2 regions of the Muricoprocola aceti genome follow, and region 2 is predicted to be linked to the other one. Evidence: predicted binding sites of a transcription regulator. Region 2 holds the regulator's gene; the other holds the start of a gene.
The links. Region 2 encodes HrcA, which represses chaperone genes, less so after heat shock. Its sites were predicted from a motif close to TGTTAGCACTCNNNNNNNNNGAGTGCTAACA; they were not measured.

Region 1 (7,827 bases), on a different contig from region 2:
GTTGAACAGAATCAAGGATCTGGCTGGACAGTTCAGAAATCAATCTGTTTTTTATCTCTTCATAATTCAACTCGGACGAACATACTTTTGAAACACAGGTATGAAGATCAACAGATAATCCCTGAACAATCTGATCCACAACAGCATTTTCTGTTTCCAAAGAAATCATTTTCTGTTTAATATCATCTTCCGTTAGAAGATCGTCCGCCACAATAATTCCGATTGCTCTGGCAAGCCTTGGCTTTCCTTTAGGAATTGCCCCCGGAGTAAAAGGAAGTTTTCGTCCAAAGATTCTGACTTCCTGTTTAGGATAAAACAGCATTTTGACAGCGATATAATTAGTACAGTATCCAATCAATGCCCCTATAATGGGTCCTGCCAGTTTTTCTAACATTTTTCTTTTTCCTCCATAACACTCATATAAGCCGGACGGATAATCTTATCTGTGCAGATCAGTTCTTCCATACGATGCGCACTCCACCCGACTACCCTCGCTACTGCAAAAATCGCAGTATATAATTCACGTGGAATGCCTAGCATGTCATATACAAATCCGCTGTAAAAGTCCACATTCGGGCTCACTCGTTTTATAGTATTTCTGTTTTCTGCAATCAGTTTAGGTGCAATCACTTCAACATTCTCATAGAGCTGGAGATCGCTCTCCCGGCCTTTCTCTCTTGCCAGCGCTTCCACATATTTTTTAAATACTCTTTCTCTTGGATCCGACAATGTATACACCGCATGTCCCATTCCGTAAATCAACCCTTTTTTGTCAAATACCTGTTTGTCAATTATCTTCATAAGATATGCTGATATTTCTTCTTTATCAGAAAAATCCTTTACATTTTCCCGTATATTATCCATCATCTCCACAACTTTTATGTTTGCGCCGCCATGCTTCGGTCCCTTCAAAGATGACATAGCGGCAGCAATTGTTGAATATGTATCTGAACCGGAAGAGGTCACCACTCTGGTTGTAAAAGTAGAATTATTTCCGCCGCCATGTTCCATATGAAGAATCAATGAAGTATCCAGAACTTTCGCTTCAACCGGTGTGTATTTCTGATCATGCCTGAGCATCATTAGAAGATTCTCAGCTGTAGACAGTTTCGGATCCGGATTATGGATATACATACTCTGGTTTTTTTCGTAATGATTATAGGCATGATATGCATATACAGCAAGGAGTGGAAATTCACTAATCAGTTGGATGCACTGCCGCAACGAATTACTGACGCTGATGTCTTTTGCCTTTTTATCATAAGCAGCCAGTGTCAGAATACTTCTTGTCATTGAATTCATAATATCCTCAGATGGTGCCTTCATAATAACATCTCTGGTAAAGTTCGTTGGAAGCGTTCTGCATGTGCCAATCACTTCCCGGAACTTTTTTTCTTCATCTTCTGAAGGCAATTCCCCCATCAACAGAAGATAAGCGATCTTTTCAAAACCAAGCTGTTCTTCTCCAAGATTGCCAATCAATTTTTCTACCTTATATCCACGATACCACAATTCCCCGTCACAAGGTACTTTTTCTCCATCTTTCACACATGATGATACAATACGGGAAATCTTAGTCAAACCGGTAAGCACACCTTTTCCATTTTCATCCCGCAGCCCCCGGTTAACACCAAACTCTTCATACAATCTAGGATCAATATGATCATTTTTCCGGCAGATAGCTTCATTCTGCACAGCATAATCATTCATCCGCTTCATCAGCTCTCCCATACGAATCGACCTCTCTCATCCCTTTTATTTCGCTGCACATCAGGTTATCCAGTTGTTTCATCATTTTTAATAACATGATCAAATTATCTTTTCCGAATTTGTTGATCACTTTTCCATAATATTCTCTCAGAATCATTTCCTGACCCTTAAACAGTTTCTGTCCCGTTTCTGTAACAGTCACATATGTTCCTTCACTTCCGCTTCCTTCATAAGACCACAGTACCAGTCCACGATCTTTCAGCTTTTCTACCATTTTTGATGTCTGCCGTATTGTCAGCTGCATCTTTTCTGATAAATCCTTTAAATACGTTCTCCCATTATTATTCGGAGAATTTTCTCTCTCAGATTCTATAGTATACAAAGCAATATACTCCTGAAGTGTCATTTTACGAAACAGTTCCTGTATTTTTCCTTTGTTCATCAGATACCGACGATAGGTTAATTCATTTGTAAACTTTCTGATTTCATTTGCATTCAATATTTCTCTCTGCTCTGGCATCTTCAACCGCTCCTCTCTTTTTATTTACATCAATACATGTTATTTTCTTATTTAATCCCCAATTTCTGCCTGAATTTTAATGGCAAAATCAACCGCATTTTCCAGATCTTCTTCATCCGGATGGGTATTTCCCAGTCGAAACATCTGCTGCATCTCTTTTTCTTTACTTGGCATCTGGCTGATCATAATTTTCCTTCTATCTGACTCCACATTCCCCTGACAGAGAAACATTCCCAGATACTCTCCCTCGTCCGGGTACCAGACTTCAAGATTTTTTTCAAGCTTTTCTTTATATTGTTCTGTCGGCACATAACCGCAGGTAACGAACACTGCATATTTTCCGCCTGTAATCTGCTCAAATACATCTGAGATATCCATGCTGCAGGAATAACCATGAATTCCAAACCCGATCAGATAGACATCCGCCGCAGGTATATCCTGCTCTGTATCAATATCTACAATTGTTTTATCCTCTGTATTTAAAGCACCATAGATCTTTTCTGCTATTAAACGTGTATTGCCACTTTTTGACTGATATATAACTGCATATTTCATAATGAACCTCATTTCATATAAAAATAATAAAAGAGAACAAAAAGAGGAGATGTACCAGCCATCTCCCCATTTTGTTGCTCTCCAGTTATTTGATTTTACCTATTCACTTTAATACATTTCCGGCTGTGGCTGTGGTGCAGGTGTATTATCCTTAATGTCCGCTACCGCAGCTTCTGTAGTTAGAAGTGTGGCTGCCACGCTTACCGCATTCGTTAATGCATTCTTTGTTACCTTTACCGGATCAATAATACCCTGTTTCATCATATCCACAAAGGTTTCTGATGATGCATCAAATCCCATGCCAGGTTCACTCTTCTTTACCTGATCTACGATAACAGGACCTTCCAGACCGGCATTCTCCACAATCGTATAAAGTGGTGCTTCCAATGCCTTTGCTACGATTCTGGCTCCAGTCTTCTCATCACCCTCCAGAGTTGCTAACAGTTCTTCTACTTTTTTCTGTGCATGGATATATGCAGATCCGCCGCCGCAGATAATGCCTTCCGATACGGCTGCTTTTGTTGCGTTCATGGCATCTTCCATGCGGTATTTAGCTTCCTTCATTTCTGTTTCTGTTGCCGCGCCGACACGGATTACGGCAACACCTCCACCCATCTTGGCGATACGATCCATGAGTTTATCTTTATCAACATCTGAAGTTGTGTCAGCTATCTGTCTCTTCAGGCTGGTGATACGTGCATCAATATCTTCCTTGTTACCGGCTCCGTCTACGATCGTTGTATTTTCCTTTGTAACCTTTACAGATTTTGCACGGCCAAGCATATCCATCGTGATATCTTTCAGTTCAAGACCCAGATCCTCCATGATTACCTGACCACCGGTAAGTGTTGCGATATCTTCAAGCATTGCCTTTCTGCTGTCACCATATCCCGGTGCCTTTACAGCAACGACCTTCAGGGTACCTCTCAGTCTGTTGACAATCAATGTGGTAAGTGCCTCTCCCTCCACATCTTCTGCAATGATGAGGAGTTCTTTCCTCTCTCTCATCACATTTTCCAAAATGGGAAGGATGTCCTGGATATTTGAAATCTTCTTATCAGTCATGAGGATATAAGGATCCTCCATGTTGGCGATCATTTTTTCTTTATCATCACACATGTATCCGGAAAGATATCCATTATCGAACTGCATACCTTCGACTACGTCGATCTCCGTCTTCATGGTCTTTGATTCTTCAATCGTAATAACGCCGTTCTCTCCGACTTTTTCCATTGCATCGGCAATCATCTCACCGACTTCTTCATTACCGGAAGAGATTGCAGCTACTTTTGCAATATGATCCTTCCCAGTAACAGGATGGCTCATTTCTTCAATTGCCTGTACAGCCACATCTGCTGCCTTCTTCATTCCTTTTCTTAAAACAATGGCATTTGCACCTGCTGCGATATTTTTCATTCCTTCTTTTACAAGTGCCTGTGCCAGAACTGTAGCTGTTGTTGTTCCATCTCCCGCAATGTCGTTTGTCTTGGTAGCCACCTCTTTTACAAGCTGTGCGCCCATATTTTCAAAACGATCTTCCAGTTCGATCTCTTTTGCAATGGTCACACCATCGTTTGTAATTAATGGTGCACCGTAAGATTTATCCAGTACAACATTTCTTCCTTTTGGCCCCAATGTTACCTTTACTGTATCTGCCAGTCTGTCTACGCCGGCTTCCATTTTTTTTCGAACATCAATATCAAAACTAATCTCTTTTGCCATGATAATTTCCTTCTTTCTACTGTTTCTATTACTCGACAATTGCCAGAATGTCATCCTGGATTACAATTTTATATTCTTCGTCGCCAATTTTTACTTCTGTGCCGCCGTATTCAGAAATAATGACTTTATCTCCTTCTTTTACCTGCATGGCAACCCTCTGTCCGTCTTTACATTTTCCCGGACCAACTGCAATTACTACAGCTTCCTGCGGTTTCTCTTTTGCGCTGTCTGGCAGAATGATTCCTGATTCTGTCTTTTCTTCAACATCCTGATACTGAAGAACTACTTTGTCACCCAATGGTTTTAATTTCATATGAATAACCTGCCTTTCTTTTGTTAGCACTCTTGCTTGTTGAGTGCCATCGTGTTTCGCAAAAAATATGTTTCTCGCGAAACATGTTTTATTTTTAAATTATTTATTTTTAAAGTATTATATCACCTGTATTTCTCTTGTCAATAGGTTTCCAAAATAATTTAAAAAAGATGCGAAGCACCTTAACCATTACTTTGCATCTTTTGATCATCTAAATTAATTCATTTATATTTTTCCTGATTTTTTCCAATACTTCCCGAAAAACCTTCAATTCTTCTTCCGACACACCTTTTAAAATCATCCCGTTCATTGCTTCCCTTCTCTTCGTCATTTCTGTTACCAGATCCTTCGCATAATCAGATATTTCATAATGAATATATCTTCTATCATTCTTATCCGGTATCGCAATAAGATAATTTCTCCTGCAGAGACTGTCAACTGCCTGCGAAATATGTCCACGGTTCATCATCAACTGATGGTGGATATCCGTAGAGGTATTATGTGTTCCGCATTTTGACAGGAAGTATAATATCTCCAGTTCTGCTCTTTTCATATCATATTTTTCTCGTAATTCAACGCTCTGTTCCTCTAACAGCTTTTTAAACTGTCCTCCCTGCAATATGATATCAATTTGTGTATCCATTTAGTTCAGCTTCTTTCAATGTTTTTTTCATTCTATCACAAGTTTAATAATTCGTCACCATTTAATTTTAAACGACTTTTTTGTTTCCTCTTAATTAATGATTAACATCTGGAATCTATTCCGCTGAATCTAATATCAGTAATTATTTTATTTCGCAAAGTTCACAAAGTCTTCACACAATTATTAGCACTCTCTATTGACGAGTGCTAATTCATATGTTATATTACACATAGAACAAAGAAAGAGAATATGATTTTTCTTCCTGATATTCATAAATCAACACTTCGGGTTTCTCCGATAGTGCAAACTTTAGTTTATGTCATGAAAGGAGATATGACTTATGTTAATGCCTAGTATTTTTGGAGAAAATTTATTTGATGATTTTATGGATGATTTTGCTTTTCCGGACATCGATAAAAAATTGTATGGAAAACATGCTCCCCATATCATGAAGACTGATGTGAAGGAAAAAGACAACGCTTACGAAGTGGCAATTGATCTTCCTGGATTTAAGAAAGACGAGATTCAGATCCAGCTTGAAAACGGTTATGTAACTGTAAGTGCAGCAAAAGGTCTGGATAAAGATGAAAAAGATAAGGAAGGAAAATATATCCGCCGCGAGCGTTATACCGGAAATGTAAGCAGAAGCTTTTATGTAGGAAATAATGTTCAGAGAGAAGACATCCATCCGAAATTTGAAAATGGTATTCTTTCCTTTACTGTTCCAAAAGAGCAGAAGGCAGTAGAAAACAACTCACATTATATTTCCATCGAAGGTTAATCTCAAACGGGCAGGGAATAAAACCCCTGCCTGTTTTAAAAGCCAAATGCAATCGGAAAAGAGGTTTTTGATATGAGTAAAACGACATCAAGAGTATTATGGATTTTAGCCGGAATCTTTCTGATTATAACCGGGATCGGATGTTTGAGGAATCCCGGAAAAATTCTTTATGGTCTTCCCATTATCTTTGGAGTTGCCATGATGTTTTCCGGCATTATAGATATTGTGATATTTGCAGCCGGTCATGATTATATGGCAGGATCTGGCTGGTTTCTTGCTGACGGCATTCTAACCGTACTGATGTCTTTATTCATTTTGGGAAATGGATGGTTTACAGCAATGACTATTTCCTTTATTTTAGGAATGTGGCTGATTTTTTCAGGTATCACCAAACTGGTTAATTCCTTTGACCTTCAAAAACTGGGAGTAAAGGGCTGGGGCTGGTTTACAGTACTTGGAATCCTTCTGACTGTGATTGGTTTTCTGTCATTCACACATCCATTTGCAAGTATTGCAGCTATGGCCTGGGTAATCGGATTTTTCCTGATCCTACAGGGTATTGTATCTGTCATGCGTGGATGCTTTTCCAATCGCTTCTGGATGTAAAATATAACAAAAAATAACATTGCCAAGGAGGAAAAAAGGCACCTCTTCATATAGATTCGGCTGCATACAAAATTGTGTGCAGCCTTTTTTAACGAATGCCTAATTCCAAAAACAATTTGAATATTCTTGTGCGATGAAATCGCACTTCCGGAAATCTGGAAATCAGATGTCTGGGAAGTGGAAATCATCTTATGCGAGTTTACTCGCGTAATGTTTTATTGCTAACTTTCTGTGTACTTTCACATCACTTCTCTGGCTTCTTAACTGTGCCCTGCGAAGACTGTGGGCTGCTTCATCAGCAGCTGCAATCGTTGCACCGGAACCATCTACAGCAGCATTATCATCTCCATTCTCTCCCATTTGATTTCTGGCATATAGTGCCGCACCGGCTGCTACCTTTCGACCCATTCCTGTTCCGGCTCCATGGATCATGCCGGATCCTTCATCTCCAAAAGAAAGTCTCCCCGATTTTGCCTGTTCTTCTGTCAGTCTCTTTCGGACACGTTTCTTCTTTACTTGATCTTTCTGATCCGAGCTACCGGATACTTCCGGAATCTGTTCCTGAGAATGAAGCTTTCTCTGGTACCGGCTGTCCTTTCTTTCTATGATTCTTTCACTGCTTGCTTTTAAAAAAGTTCTTGCAGGTCTTTCTTCAGATGCAATATCCGAAGACATTCTTAATTCCTGCACATACCTTCTCATGCGTCGGTTATCAGTTCTTCCGGAACTGTCCGACAGCCTTTTGCCGGGAGCCGCATTTTTCTCATCCCGCTCCTTACTGTCAAGTTCAGGTTCATCCCGGCTTTTCTGGCCGATTTTCTTCACAGAACCTTCCCGGAGTGTTTCTTCCGTCAGACCTTCTCTTGTCATTTTAGAAAAGATCTTGTCTTTCGCTGTATATTCCTTTCCTGCCATCTTTCCTCCTTTCCATCGAAAAAGACATAAGAAAAAGGCCATCTATCGTCTTCACGGTAAAT
Region 2 (7,827 bases):
TTCAGGCAGCAATTGGCAGCAAGATCATTGCCAGAGAGACTGTGAAGGCTATGCGCAAGGATGTACTTGCAAAGTGCTATGGTGGTGATATCTCCCGTAAGAAAAAGCTTCTGGAAAAACAGAAGGAGGGTAAGAAGCGTATGCGCCAGGTGGGAAATGTAGAGATTCCACAGAAGGCGTTTATGAGTGTATTAAAACTGGATGATAATTAGGAGTATACCATGCAGAAAGAACTGGAACTGTATCTTCATATTCCCTTTTGCGTAAGAAAATGCAGATATTGTGATTTCTTATCGTTTGCAAAGGATGAAGAAGTGCAGAATGCATATGTACAGGCCTTGTGTGAAGAGATAAAAGGATGGGACGGCTTTGAAAACCGTCCCATCTCTACAATATTCATAGGCGGGGGAACGCCAACCATATTGCCGGCCCGGAAGATAAGCAGAATTCTGGAGACTATTCAGGAAAAAAGAGATCAGGGCTTTCCGGCTCCGAAAGAGATCACCATAGAGTGTAATCCTGGAACTGTGGATGAAGCTGACCTGCAAACTTTTCTGTCGTCCGGAATTAACCGGATCAGCTTTGGCCTGCAGTCAGCGGATAACCGGGAGCTGGAGACTCTGGGAAGAATTCACAGCTGGGAAGAATTCCTGGAAAGCTACAGACTGGCCAGGAAGGCTGGATTCGAGAATATCAATGTGGATCTGATGTCTGCGCTTCCAGGACAGACTCCGGCCGGGTGGCGCAGGACCCTGGAAAAAGTGCTTGCCCTGCAGCCGGAGCACATCTCGGCCTATAGCCTGATCATAGAAGAGGAAACTCCTTTTTATCAGATCTACGGAGAAGCGGATCGGTGCAGGCGGGAAGACGAACCCCAGTCGCTCCTGCCGTCTGAAGAAGAAGAACGTGAGATGTACGAAGATACAGGAAGAATATTAGCAGCACACGGATATCACAGATATGAAATATCGAACTATGCAAAAGGGGGAAAAGAATGTCGGCATAACTGTGGTTACTGGACAGGAATCGAGTATAAGGGGTTTGGTCTGGGCGCATCGTCTCTGCTGCAGAAACGTCGATATCGAAATACAGAGTCTCTGGAAAGTTATCTGGATGGAGCCTGGCAGCCGGAGATGGTGGAGGCACTGACCAGAGAGAACGAGATGGAGGAGACTGTGATTCTGGGGCTGCGAATGATGGAAGGCGTATCCGGAGAAAAGTTTTATCAGAAATATGGAAAACATTTGGCAGATATTTATGGAGAAACAATCCGAAAGTATGTAAAAATGGGGCTGATGGAAGCAGATAAACAGGGAATAAGGTTGACAGAAAGCGGAATTTCTGTCAGCAATGCGATTTTGTCTGACTTTCTGATCAGTGAATAAATTTGGGAGTTTTTTACAAAAATATTAAAAAACTATTGAAAGATATTGCATTGAATAGAGCAATATAGTATACTATTTGCAGGATTTGCAAAGAAATGGTAATAAATATGCGAATTCTTACTTCATAACGTACCAGATAATGGAAAGGGAGGAAGTATGAAGAAAACAAAAAAAGTAATCATGATGCTGATCACGGCATTACTGATCATGGCAGTGCCAGCGAGTGCACAGGCAGCATTTAAGGTTACGAAATCAGGTGTCTCATTGCCATCAACTATCAAGAAGGGTGCCACCTTTCAGATGAAGGGAACGTTGAAAGCCAATGAGAAGATGACAAAGATCAGTTGCACGATTTATAACTCGAATGGTAAGAAGTGTCTTCAGCGATATGACAAAAAACTGAATGGAAAGACCTATAATCTGAAGAAGGCAGATCCGTATCTGGCTTTTGACAGACTGGCAGCAGGCAAATATTATTATCGTGTATGCGTTTATAATGCAAAGGGAACCAAGAGAAGAGTAGTCAATCGGAAGTTTACTGTAAATGATACAGCAGCTTCCAGTGGAAGCATCAAGATATCCAATCCGTTGCCATCAGGTGATTTTACACTGAATGCAGGACAGTCTTATTCCCTGAGTGGAACGATCACTTCCAGGTATAAGATGAAGAAAATTACAGCTAAGATTCTGAACAGCAGTAATCAGGTTGTATACTCCAAGGTGTCCAAGCCGAACAGCAAGAAATATTCTCTGAAGAACAGTGCGATTGACAGTGCCATGAAGTTTGATGCACTGACAGCAGGTACATACACATTTCAGATTAATGCAATAGATTCAGAGAAAAACAATGTGGTATTGATCAAGAGATCACTTACTGTAAATGCCGGAAGCAATAATGTATCTCCTGGTTCAACAGGAAGCAATAATACAGCAGGTAATTCTGAGAGTCTGGATTATTCAGGTATCGTGACAAAGCCATCCGGATATAAAGCAAGAACCGGAAGACCGGCAGTATCGAATCCGTATTATTACAATTCTTCTTACAATATTTACTACAAGTACAACAGTCTGGCACCGACAGGTAAGAAGTATTACGCAAATTATTATGTATTAGGTAACTGCACCTGGTATGCATGCGGACGTGCTATGGAGATCGTAGCCAGCGCAGGCGGCAATATTTCAAGGGTACAGCAGATATTCGGTGGAGATCCGGTAGGTATCTATAATACGAATGCTTCTAAGAGAGTATTCAGTTACGGAACATCACCAAAGATAGGTGCACTTGCCATTTTTAATTATGGTTCAAGTGGAGATGCGCATATTGCGGTTGTAGAGGACATCGTTAATGGTGTGCCATATGTATCTGAATCAGGATACGCATTTGGAACAACCGTTCCTGCAGCAGACCGGTCCAACATTGTGTTCAAGTATCAGAGTATTTACAATTGGGCAGGAGGAAGACAGCTGTTGGGATATATTTATCTGATTTAATTATTGAAGAAAAAGAGAACAAAAAAAGAATCCATTTTGAGGATTCTTTTTTTGTTCTCTTATGCGTTTGCCAGAACCTGTTCTACTACGTAGTTATGTATAAGATTCGAAGTAGCTTCTGTATAATGAAGCCCGTCTACGGTATCATATCCCTGTTCTGTCAGGTAATCATAACAGTCCAGGTAGTGGTCAGGAAAAGCGGCTTTTAATGCCTGATTGAATTCCTGAATCATATCATTGGTGGTATTACACTGCGCATCATCAGAAAGAGGATTAACAGATAAATAATAAAATGGCGTATCCGTGAATTCTCTTGCAATACTTTGATACAGTTCAATGTAGAGATTCATGTTTTCCGGATCATTGACTCCCAGATTATAGACAATGGTCTGAGAAGGATCATTCTCCAGAAGAGTCCGAAGCTCAAAGACACCATCATCTGCAAACCACTGATAACCTTCCCCTTCCTTTCCAAGATAGGTGCAGGAATCTTGAACGGCTTCTCCCATGCTGACCGTTCTGGAATCACCTACAAATACAATAGAATGAGCAGGAACGGTGCTGGCTGTTTCAACAGCAGGAGCACTGCTTTCGGCTTCTGTCTGCTCCGTCTGAGCTGCCTCTGTAGCTTGTCTGGTCGAAGAAGACAGAGAAGGCAGACCCGGAAAGATGCTGGCAATCGTCTTCTTCACCGGATTGGCATCATCGGCATTCTCATAGGTCAGATACCCGGCGAGTCCAAGCAGAAACAGGATGGCCAGAGTGGCAAACAGAATCGTGAGATAATTTCGAATTTTCATCACAAAGTCCTTTCTTATGAAATTGTAAATATGCAGTAAATACAATACTGCAATCAAAGTTTAGCATATTTCCAAAAAAAGTCAAATAAAAGTAAAAAAGCCTATTGACATTTCGAAATACAGGTGATATCTTAAGGTCATGGAAATTAGCACTCGATAGTGACGAGTGCTAACAACCAAAGGAGGAATGAGGATGCGTCTGGATGATAGAAAATGGAAAATTTTTAATGCTATCATTAAAACCTATCTGGAGACTGGTGAACCGGTTGGATCCAGAACAATTTCAAAATACGCAGACTTAAACCTGAGTTCAGCAACGATTCGTAATGAGATGGCTGATCTGGAAGAGATGGGACTGATTATACAGCCTCACACATCTGCAGGCAGGATTCCATCAGATCAGGGTTATCGTATGTATGTGGACTATCTGATGGAGCAGAAAGACAAGGAAGTCAAAGAGATGCAGAACATGATGATTCAGAAGCAGGATCGTATGGAATCTGTACTGAAGCAGGTGGTTAAGGTCCTGGCAAACAATACGAATTATGCAACCTTGATTTCAGCACCGCAGTATCACAGAACAAAGCTGAAGTTTATACAGCTCTCCATTATCAGTGAGACACAGCTTCTGGCAGTGGTTGTGGCAGAGGGCAATATTGTGAAGAACAAGATGCTGAATTTTGAACATGGGCTGAACAATGAGATGCTATTAAAACTGAACATCCTGTTAAATACAGCATTAAATGGTCTTGCAATGGAAGAGATTAATCTTGGGCTGATCACGAAGCTGAAGGAACAGGCTGGTATCCACAGTGATGTGGTAAGCAAAGTTCTGGATACCGTAGCAGAGACCATACAGATGGATGATGAGATGGAGATTTACACCAGTGGCGCAACGAACATCTTCAAGTATCCGGAACTGTCAGACAGTTCCAGGGCCAGCGAGCTGATCAGTGCTTTTGAAGAAAAAAAAGAACTGGCAAGTCTGGTGACAGAGAGTATGGCTCAGACATCCGATATCGGAATTCAGGTTTATATAGGCAATGAAGCTCCAATTCAGAATATGAAGGACTGCAGTGTAGTGACGGCAACCTATGAATTGGGAAGCGGCATCAGGGGAACGATAGGAATTATCGGACCGAAACGAATGGATTATGAAAAAGTCGTTGATTCACTGAAAACTTTGAAGAGACAGTTAGACAACGTCTTTGAAGAACAGTAGAGTCAAAAATGATAGAACAGAAAGGTGGTCGATGAAAGTGGCAGAAGAAAACATGGAAAAGAACATGGAAGAAGCTGCAGAAGAGGTTACTGACAATGAGACAGAGACCGGCCAGAACACAGAAACAGATCAGAGTGTGGAAGATGCAGCTGCTGAATCTGTAAAAGAAGAAAAAGAAGAGACAGCACAGGAAGAAAAGAAAGACAAAAAGTTCTGGAAAAAAGAAAAGAAAGATAAGAATGCAGAACTGGTTGAGGAACTGACAGACAAAGTAAAACGTCAGATGGCAGAATTCGAGAACTTCCGTAAGCGTTCCGAAAAGGAAAAAGCAGGAATGTTTGAGATGGGAGCCAAAAGTGTCATTGAGCAGATTCTTCCAGTGATTGATAATTTTGAACGCGGTCTGGCAGCTGTGCCGGAAGAGTCAAAGGCAGATCCATTCGTAGAAGGAATGGAAAAAATTTACAGACAGTTCATGGATACCATGGATAAACTGAATGTAAAGCCGATTGAAGCAGTGGGCACAGAGTTCAACCCGGATTTCCATAATGCAGTGATGCATGTGGAAGATGAGGAAGCCGGTGAGAATGTGGTAGTAGAGGAATTCCAGAAGGGATACCTTTACAAGGATCAGGTAGTCAGACACAGCATGGTAAAAGTAGCAAATTAGTTTTTTCAGTATTACAGTTATGTATATAGGAGGACAAAATTATGAGTAAAATTATTGGTATCGACCTTGGTACAACAAACAGTTGTGTAGCAGTTATGGAAGGTGGAAAACCTACCGTTGTAACAAATACAGAAGGTGCAAGAACAACACCGTCTGTTGTAGCATTTTCAAAAACAGGTGAAAGACTGGTTGGTGAACCTGCAAAACGTCAGGCAGTAACCAACGCAGATAAGACCATCTCTTCTATCAAGAGACATATGGGTACTGATTATAAAGTGTCTATCGATGGAAAGAACTATACACCACAGGAGATCTCCGCAATGATTCTTCAGAAGCTGAAAGCAGATGCTGAGAATTATCTTGGTGAAAAAGTATCTGAAGCAGTCATTACGGTACCTGCATATTTCAATGATGCACAGCGTCAGGCAACAAAAGATGCCGGTAAGATCGCAGGTCTGGATGTAAAACGTATTATTAACGAGCCTACTGCTGCTGCACTTGCGTATGGTCTTGATAACGAAAAAGAACAGAAAATTATGGTATATGACCTTGGTGGCGGTACATTTGATGTATCTATCATTGAGATTGGTGATGGTGTCATTGAAGTTCTGGCAACGAACGGTGATAACAGACTGGGTGGTGATGACTTCGACCAGAAGATCACAAATTACATGATTGATGAATTTAAGAAAGCAGAAGGTGTAGACCTTTCTGTAGATAAGATGGCTCTTCAGAGATTAAAAGAAGCAGCTGAAAAAGCAAAGAAAGAACTTTCTTCTGCTACAACCACAAATATCAACCTGCCATTCATCACTGCAACAGCAGAAGGACCAAAGCACTTTGATATGAACCTCTCCAGAGCAAAATTCGATGAACTGACTCATGACCTGGTAGAGAGAACAGCTATCCCGGTACAGAATGCATTACGTGATGCAGGTATCACAGCATCTGATCTGTCTAAAGTACTTCTGGTTGGTGGATCTACACGTATCCCGGCTGTACAGGATAAAGTAAAAGCCCTGACAGGTAAAGAGCCGAGTAAGACTCTGAACCCGGATGAATGTGTAGCAATCGGTGCAGCAATCCAGGGTGGTAACTTAGCTGGCGATACAGGCGCAGGCGATATCCTTCTTCTGGATGTAACACCATTGTCCCTGTCTATCGAGACCATGGGTGGTGTAGCAACCAGACTGATCGAGAGAAACACAACGATCCCTACTAAGAAGAGTCAGGTATTCTCTACTGCAGCAGATAATCAGACAGCCGTTGATATCCATGTAGTACAGGGTGAGAGACAGTTTGCGAAAGATAACAAGTCCCTTGGCCAGTTCAGACTGGATGGTATCCCACCAGCAAGAAGAGGTGTGCCACAGATTGAAGTTACCTTTGATATCGATGCAAATGGTATTGTAAATGTATCTGCAAAAGATCTTGGAACAGGAAAAGAACAGCACATTACCATTACTTCCGGATCTAACATGTCTGACAGTGATATTGAAAAAGCAGTAAAAGAAGCTGCTGAATTCGAAACACAGGATAAGAAGAGAAAAGAAGCAATTGATGCAAGAAATGATGCAGATGCTATGGTATTCCAGACAGAAAAGGCTCTGGAAGAAGTAGGAGACAAACTGGATGCTAACGATAAGACAGCCGTAGAAGCTGATATTACAGTATTGAAAGAGCTGGTAGAAAAGAGCAATCCAGAAGAAATGACAGATGCTCAGGTAGCTGAGATCAAAGCTGCAAAAGAAAAACTGATGGAAAGTGCTCAGAAAGTATTCGCAAAAGTATACGAACAGAGTCAGGGAGCGCAGGCTGGTCCACAGGGAGCTGGTCCTGATATGGGCGGTGCTCAGTACAGCCAGGGCAGCACAGCACAGAATAATGATGATGATGTCATTGACGCAGACTATAAAGAGGTGTAAAGTAAGTTCTGGTGCGTGTCGAATCCATCGCGGATGAGACAACATGGGAAGGCACTGAAGCATTACGAAGTAAATAGAAAGTCCCAGGGGACGGAGGAGCATATCCCCCGTCTTTTGGGCGCTAGGAGAGAAAAATGGCGGAAACAAAAAGAGATTATTACGAAGTGCTGGGCGTTGACCGAAATGCCGATGCAGCTACCATAAAAAAAGCATATCGGCAGCTGGCCAAGAAGTATCATCCGGATATGAATCCTGGAGATAAAGAAGCCGAGCAGAAGTTTAAAGAAGCAGCAGAAGCATACTCTGTTTTATCAGATGATAACAAACGTCATCA

Region 1: OCV47_RS11480 (Hsp20/alpha crystallin family protein) is a predicted target of HrcA. The motif match lies at 5,645-5,675, and genes of this name have one in related genera.

The regions. Positions count from the first base shown of each region.
Region 1 covers NZ_JAOQKE010000016.1:11,255-19,081, reverse strand. Annotated here, with positions in the region: gene OCV47_RS11515 (DUF445 domain-containing protein) at 1-394, opposite strand, end outside; gene OCV47_RS11510 (citrate/2-methylcitrate synthase) at 388-1,719, opposite strand; gene OCV47_RS11505 (MarR family transcriptional regulator) at 1,703-2,230, opposite strand; gene OCV47_RS11500 (flavodoxin family protein) at 2,282-2,785, opposite strand; gene groL (chaperonin GroEL) at 2,894-4,507, opposite strand; gene OCV47_RS11490 (co-chaperone GroES) at 4,536-4,820, opposite strand; gene OCV47_RS11485 (MarR family winged helix-turn-helix transcriptional regulator) at 5,032-5,463, opposite strand; gene OCV47_RS11480 (Hsp20/alpha crystallin family protein) at 5,804-6,244, shown strand; gene OCV47_RS11475 (HdeD family acid-resistance protein) at 6,317-6,850, shown strand; gene OCV47_RS11470 (hypothetical protein) at 7,040-7,765, opposite strand.
Region 2 covers NZ_JAOQKE010000001.1:383,087-390,913, reverse strand. Annotated here, with positions in the region: gene lepA (translation elongation factor 4) at 1-212, shown strand, start outside; gene hemW (radical SAM family heme chaperone HemW) at 222-1,385, shown strand; gene OCV47_RS01935 (CHAP domain-containing protein) at 1,542-2,876, shown strand; gene OCV47_RS01930 (SGNH/GDSL hydrolase family protein) at 2,936-3,676, opposite strand; gene hrcA (heat-inducible transcriptional repressor HrcA) at 3,864-4,898, shown strand; gene grpE (nucleotide exchange factor GrpE) at 4,930-5,568, shown strand; gene dnaK (molecular chaperone DnaK) at 5,610-7,493, shown strand; gene dnaJ (molecular chaperone DnaJ) at 7,628-7,827, shown strand, end outside.